Regions from separate parts of the Streptomyces sp. NPDC048269 genome, predicted to be linked through region 2. Evidence: riboswitches for the same ligand, from Rfam matches in the RefSeq annotation. Region 2 holds a riboswitch; the other holds the start of a gene.
What was found. Region 2 has a riboswitch for guanidine ahead of AB0D48_RS08115 (multidrug efflux SMR transporter). Riboswitches for the same ligand answer to the same signal wherever they lie in the genome.
Positions count from the first base shown of each region.

Region 1 (3,345 bases), on a different contig from region 2:
CGGCTGGAGTTCGGCGAGATGCGCGCCCTGTGGGACGCGGTGCTCGGCGCCCGGGACGCCGGCCCGCACACCGGGCTCCTCGTGGGCGACCGCATCCGGCCCGAAGGCCTGCACATCCTGGGCCACCTCGTCCTCACCTGCGCCAGCCTCGCCGACGCCGCGCTGGCCGCCGAGCGCTACCACCCCCTGGTGAGCCAGGCGGGCACGGTGACCGTGCACCGCAGTAGCGGCGTCAGCCGGATCTGCTACCGGCCGACCGTCGACCCGGCGGCCATGCACCCCCAGCAGGTGGAGGCGATCGTCAGCAGCATGGTGCGGGCCGCCCGCTGGATCGCCGGGGACGACTGGGCGCCACTGGCCGTGTCTTTCGCCCATCCCCGTGCGGGCACGGCCGAGCCGTACGCCCGCGTCCTCGGCTGCCCCGTCACCTTCGACGCTCCGGAGAACGCGATCACGGTGGCCAACGAGGACCTCGACAGGCGCCGCCCCCTGTACGACCCGGCGCTCAACGCCCTCCACCGGTCCTACGCAGACCGGCTCCTGGGCCGGCTGTCCACTGCCGCGACCGCGGCCGAGCGCGTGCGGCAGTGGCTGGAGCACGCCGCGCTCGAGGACGCGGGCCCCGAGGGCCCCGCCAAGGAACTCAATCTGAGCGTCCGGAGCCTGCGCAGGGCGCTGCACGCGGAGGGCACGTCGTGGCGCGCGCTGCTCGACACCGCCCGCCACGGCCGGGCCAGGCGGCTGCTGGAAACCACGGCCCTGCCCTTGGACCGGATCGCCCCCCTCGTCGGCCTGAGCGGCGCAACGGCCCTGGTCCGCGCCTTCACCCGGTGGGAGGGCATGCCCCCCGGGGCCTACCGCAGCGGGCACCGGCCCGCGTCCCCGGATCGCGACGGGGCCGACGGGGCCGACGGGAGGTGAGGCAGGTCACCGGGGGGCGAGGCCGCGCCCGGCTGCCTCCGTTGCTACATTGTCCGGCGGCCAGGATCCAAGGCCCCGGACGAGATGCGCCGTACCCGGTTACGCACGACGACGCGCGAGGTGCTGCACGAGCAGCGCCGTCCGCTGTCCGTACCCGGGCAGCGTCCTCGTCGAGCAAGATGGGCCGAACGCCATGACCGTGCCACTCACCCGCAGCCTGTACCGGACGACCGCGCATGCCGCCGGGGGGCGTACCGGATCCGTCCGCACGGACGACGGGCGCCTGGACGTCCGCCTTGCCCCGCCGCGCAAGAAGGTTCCCGGCACCACCAACCCCGAGCAGCTGTTCGCGGCCGGTTTCGCCGCCTGCTTCACCTCCGCGCTCGCGGAGGTCGCCGCCGAGTTCGGGGCGGACGCATCCGCCGCGCGCGTGGCCTGCGAAGTGCGGCTCGGCACCACGGACACGCCCGCGGGCTACGGCCTCGCGGTGGCCCTCACCGTCAGCCTTCCGGGGTGGCGTGCGGCGGACCTCCAGCCCCTGCTGCACCGGGCAGACGCGGTCTGCCCGTACTCGCAGGCAGTACGTGGCAACGTACCGCTGACGCTCCTGGCCGTGGACGCCGTAGACGTAGACGTAGACGCCGTGGAACCGCGGCACCGATGACCGGGCCTGAGCCCGAGCCGGCGGGCGGCGTCCACGGCGTCCCGGTGCCCGAGCCCGGCGCCTGGCTGCGGCGCGGTATCAGCCGCAACGGCGGACCCCTCGTCGAGGACCGCGAAGTGGTGTGGCTGCAGGCGGGAACGTACTACGCCGACAGCCGGGGCTTCGCCGGCACGACCTCCTTCGACGGCTCCCAGGTGCACTTCCACCACCTCACGGGCGAGCCCGGCGAAGACGCCGGTACCTTGCGGTGGGAGGGTGCGAACCTCGTCGAGCGGGGCACCAACGCGGACGGCAGCACCTTCCTGGAGATCTGGACCCCACTGTCCGGCACCGACGGTTTCTCCGGCTCCTGGTCCGGGCCGGACCACCACGTGGTGCGCGTCGGCCGGCACGTGGTGCACGTCGACTCCCGTGCGGGTACGTACTGGCGGCTGTGATCTCCCTGCGGTGGAGGACGCCGTCGGGGGATACGCGGCGTGCTGGAGACGACGGCTGGGGACGACGGTCACCCTTCTGAACGACCCACGTACAAGTGGTCGTTCTCCGGGTCGCGCGTGACACCGAGCACGGAAACGTGGTGGGTCGTGGCGGCCCGAAGGAGTGAACGGCTCATCGGGAGGGTTCGCTCCGGGGACGCCGCCCACCGCCGATTCCCTGCCGGTCGGCCGTCTGGGCGCCGGCGCGGCGGGCGAGGTCGCTGAACGACCGCTGGACGGATTCCTCGAGGAGGGCGAGTTCCGCGCGCACCGCCGGGAGACGCTCGGCCGACTGGGTTTCGAGCAGGTCCTCCAGCAGCGCGCGGAGCCTCCTGCACACCTGGAGGGACGTGGCCCCGTACTCACGGATCTCGGTGACGCCGAGCTGAAGGTAGTCCTCCCAGCCGCGGCCCGGCACCACCAGCCGGGGCCGGTCCTGGTCGTCGGCGAGCACGTACCGGTCGCGGAGTCTGGCCGGGCCGACCGTGTGCAGGAACGTGTCGATGTGGTTGAGCACCTGCACGGCGGTGGTGGGGTCGTTCACCGCGGGAGAGAGGGCACGGATGGCGATGTCGACGAGGATGCGCAGGGCGAAGGCGGGATCCTGCTCGATGGTGCGCTCGGTTCCGAGGGCGACGAGTCCGGTCACCCGCCGTGGGTCGGGCTCCGACGCAGAGCCGTGGGCCTCGACCAGGGTGGTGCCGGGCGGTACGAAGTCACCGACCTGGTGGGCCAGGACTAGCACGCAGTCGTGGCGGACGGCGGTGGCGATCAGCCCCGCCGCATCGAACGCCTGCATGACTCCGCCCCGTTCGGAGCGGATGTGGATCACCGGACCGGCAGGCGGCACGGAAACCTCGTCGCGTGCCGAGGAGTGGTGGATGCGTTCCGTCGCGCGGATGAGCACCTTCCCGCCCAAGCGCCCCACCAGGTCGGCGATGGCCACGGGCCGGAGGTTGTGGGTGAACCGGTTCAGGTAGATCAGCAGAAGCATGAGGCTGACGGAGACGGCGACGCCGGAGAGGGTCACCCCCAGGTCGGGGACGGCGTCCGACTCGATCTTGCGCAAGAGCGAAAAGGCGTACGCGAAGGTTCCCGTGAACGTGGCGAGCACGGCCTTTTGCAGCCGGTCGCGGTACCACAGGCGCATGTAGCGCGGGGACAACGTCCCCGTGGCCTGCTGGACGACGAGTACCCCGATGGTCACGACGAACCCCAGCAGCGCGACCATGGACCCGACGACAGAACTGAGCACACTGCTCGCCGTCGTCGCGGAGTACCGCC
Region 1 is NZ_JBEZLW010000048.1:11,770-15,114, forward strand. It holds gene AB0D48_RS31585 (AraC family transcriptional regulator ligand-binding domain-containing protein) at 1-921, shown strand, start outside; guanidine-III (ykkC-III) riboswitch at 977-1,039, shown strand; gene AB0D48_RS31590 (Ohr family peroxiredoxin) at 1,115-1,585, shown strand; gene AB0D48_RS31595 (hypothetical protein) at 1,582-2,022, shown strand; gene AB0D48_RS31600 (DUF2254 domain-containing protein) at 2,195-3,345, opposite strand, start outside.
Region 1: it holds a riboswitch for guanidine, as region 2 does, so the genes downstream of both, AB0D48_RS31590 (Ohr family peroxiredoxin) here and AB0D48_RS08115 (multidrug efflux SMR transporter) in region 2, are expected to answer to the same signal.

Region 2 (3,345 bases):
GTGGAGGCCATCAAGGACTACATCGTCGACCGCAAGATCCTCGACGACAAAACCCTCGCCAAGGGCGGCTACCGCATCACCACCACCATCGACAGACGCCGCCAGAACGCCATCGTCGAAGCCGTCGACGACCAGATGGTCAGCAAACTCGACCCGCAGAAGCGCAAGGCGGACCGGGTGGTCCGGGCCGGCGGGGTCTCCATCGACCCGGCCACCGGCAAGGTCGTCGCCATGTACGGCGGCATCGACTACACCAAGCAGTACGTGAACAACGCGACCCGGCACGACTACCAGGTCGCCTCCACCTTCAAACCGTTCGTCTTCGCGGCCGCCGTCGAGAACGACTCCCGCACCCAGGACGGCCGCCGCATCACCCCGAACACCCTCTACAACGGCGACAACAAGCGCCCCGTAGTCGGCGGCCGGATCCGCTTCGCTCCCGAGAACGAGGGCCAGGTGTCGTACGGGAACATCACCGTCAACACCGCCACCGACCTCTCCGTCAACGCCGTCTACGCACAGATGGCGGTCGACGTCGGCACCGTGAAGGTCAAGGAGACCGCCATCGCCCTCGGCATCCCCGAAGACACCCCGAACTTCCCGCCCGTCCCCGCCATGGCGCTCGGCACCATGCAGGCCAGCGTCCTGGACATGACGCAGGCGTACGCGACCCTCGCGGACCACGGCCGCCGGACCCCGTACACCTTCCTCGAAAAGATCACCAAGGGCGACGACACGATCGGCCTGCCCGAGCGCACGCCCACCCAGGCCGTCAGCCGCGAGGCCGCCGACACCACCACGTCCATGCTGGTCAGCGTCGTCGACAACGGCACCGGCACGGCTGCGCTCGCCGCCGGCCACCCCGCCGCGGGCAAGACCGGGACCGGCGAACTGGACCGCTCGGCCTGGTTCGCCGCCTACACCCCGGGCCTGGTCACGGTGATCTCGATGATGGGGCAGGACCCGGACACCGGCGCACTGGAGTCGCTGTACGGCGCCCTCGGGGAGCCCCGCAACGGCGGCGGCGGCTACCCGGCCCGGATCTGGGCCGGGTACACGAAGACGGCGCTGGAGGGCAGCGACCCCGTCGACTTCGACCTGGAACTCCAGCCGGGCGCGGCCGAGCCGCCGCCCCCGCCGCCGGCCCAGACGGGCCGGCCCGAGGAGTCGCCGGGCGAGGCGACGCAGCCCCCATGGGTGCGGCCGACCCGGCCCGTACGGCCCACTCCGCCGACGGGCGGGCAGGACAACGGGGGCCGGGACAACGGCGGGCAGGACCAGAGAGGCCAGGACAACGGAGGCCAGGACAACGGAGGCCAGAACCAGGGAGGCCAGGACAACGGAGGCCAGGACAATGGAGGCCGCACGCAGGGCGGGCAGACCCAGGGCGGGCAGACCAACGGCGGCACCACACAGGGTGACCAGCGCGGCACCACCGCGGGTACGACGGGCACCACGGGCGCGACGGGCACGACGGGCGCGACGGGCACGACGGGCGGCCGGGGCACGGACGGCGGCCGCACGCCCGAAGGCGCGCGCCCGCCGTCGGCGTTCCTGGAATGACCCGGGGCCGGGGGCCCGGGGACCCCGGCTCAGTGACCGGACGTCGCCTTGAGCCCCACCACCGCGACCAGCAGCAGGGAAATGAAGAAGATCCGGGCGGCGGTGACGGGCTCGCCCAGCACCGCCATACCGAGCACGGCCGCCCCGGCGGCGCCGATGCCCACCCACACCCCGTACGCCGTACCGATGGGCAGGGACTTGGCGGCGTAGGAGAGCAGCACCATGCTGGCGACGATCCCGGCGCCCGTGAACACACTGGGCCACAGCCGGGTGAAGCCCTCGGTGAATTTCATGCCGACCGACCAGCCGACTTCGAGCAGACCGGCGACGAGCAGCAGAACCCAGGCCATGACGGCACCTCCGAGACATCGAGCGGTACGGGGTGCGTCGTCTTGTCGTACCCGGTACGGCGCGTCTCGTCGGGTTCTCCTCAACCGTAGCAAAGGAAGGCGAAAGGGGCTGGTGGCCTCGGCCACCAGCCCCTGCTCCCGTGCTCCGGATCGGATGCGAAGGTCAGAGGTACAGACCGGTGGAGTCCTTCGCCCCCTCCAGGCGCTCGGCGGCCACGGCGTGCAGGTCCCGCTCGCGCATGAGCACGTACGTCGCACCCCGCACCTCGACCTCGGCCCGGTCCTCGGGGTCGTACAGCACCCGGTCGCCGGGCTCGACGCTCCGTACGTTCTGCCCGACCGCGACCACTTCCGCCCAGGCCAGCCGCTTGCCCACCGCGGCCGTCGCCGGGATGAGGATGCCGCCGCCGGAGCGGCGCTCGCCCTCCGGCAGGTCGGACTTCACGAGCACGCGGTCGTGGAGCATGCGGATGGGCAGCTTGTCGTGGGTGGTGTTCTCGCTCACCCTCCGAACCTACCCGCCCGCGTCGGCGCCGCGCTCCGCAGGGTCATCAGCGCTTGCGCCGCACCGAGAACGCCAGCAGCCCCACGACACCCGCCGCGACCAGCGCGACGGGCACGAGCCGCTCGATGCGCGGGGCCCCGTCCTCGTGGCGCAGGCCGCTCTTCACGTCCGTCACGAGGCGGTTCACGGCGACGAAGGCCCGCCCGACGGTGTGGTCGACCGTCGAGGCGACCCTGGCCTTCGCGTCCCCGATGATCGTCTTCGGGTGCAGGCGCACGCCGATCTCGTCGAGCGTCTCGGCGAGCTGCTCCCGGCGGCGGACGATGTCCGCCTCGATCTGTGCGGGGGTCCTGGCTTCCGGCACCGCGCTGCCTCCGTCGTCGTTTCGTCTGTGGGGGCGTAGTCCGCCATGAACAGTCTGTCAGCAGCTTAGTCTCGTGCCATACCGATCCCCTCTTGAGGAGACTGCCGACATGAGCGAGCGACTTCAGCCGGGCGACCCCGCCCCCGCCTTCACCCTGCCCGACGCGGACGGCAACGAGGTCTCGCTGGCCGGCCACAAGGGCCGCAAGGTGATCGTCTACTTCTACCCGACCGCGATGACGCCGGGCTGCACCAAGCAGGCCTGCGATTTCACGGACAACCTGGACGTGCTGGCGACGGCCGGCTACGACGTCATCGGCGTGTCCCCGGACAAGTCGGAAAAGCTCGCGAAGTTCCGCGAGAAGGAGCACCTGAAGGTCACGCTCGTCAGCGACCCGGAGAAGGAGACCCTGACCGCGTACGGCGCGTACGGCGAGAAGAAGCTCTACGGCAAGACGGTGACGGGGGTCATCCGCTCGACGGTGATCGTGGACGAGGAGGGCAAGGTCGAGCACGCCTTCTACAACGTCAAGGCCACGGGCCACGTAGCCAAGATCATCAAGG
Region 2 is NZ_JBEZLW010000005.1:210,466-213,810, forward strand. It holds gene AB0D48_RS08110 (transglycosylase domain-containing protein) at 1-1,563, shown strand, start outside; gene AB0D48_RS08115 (multidrug efflux SMR transporter) at 1,593-1,913, opposite strand; guanidine-III (ykkC-III) riboswitch at 1,945-2,016, opposite strand; gene AB0D48_RS08120 (co-chaperone GroES) at 2,077-2,418, opposite strand; gene AB0D48_RS08125 (DUF3618 domain-containing protein) at 2,465-2,782, opposite strand; gene bcp (thioredoxin-dependent thiol peroxidase) at 2,892-3,345, shown strand, end outside.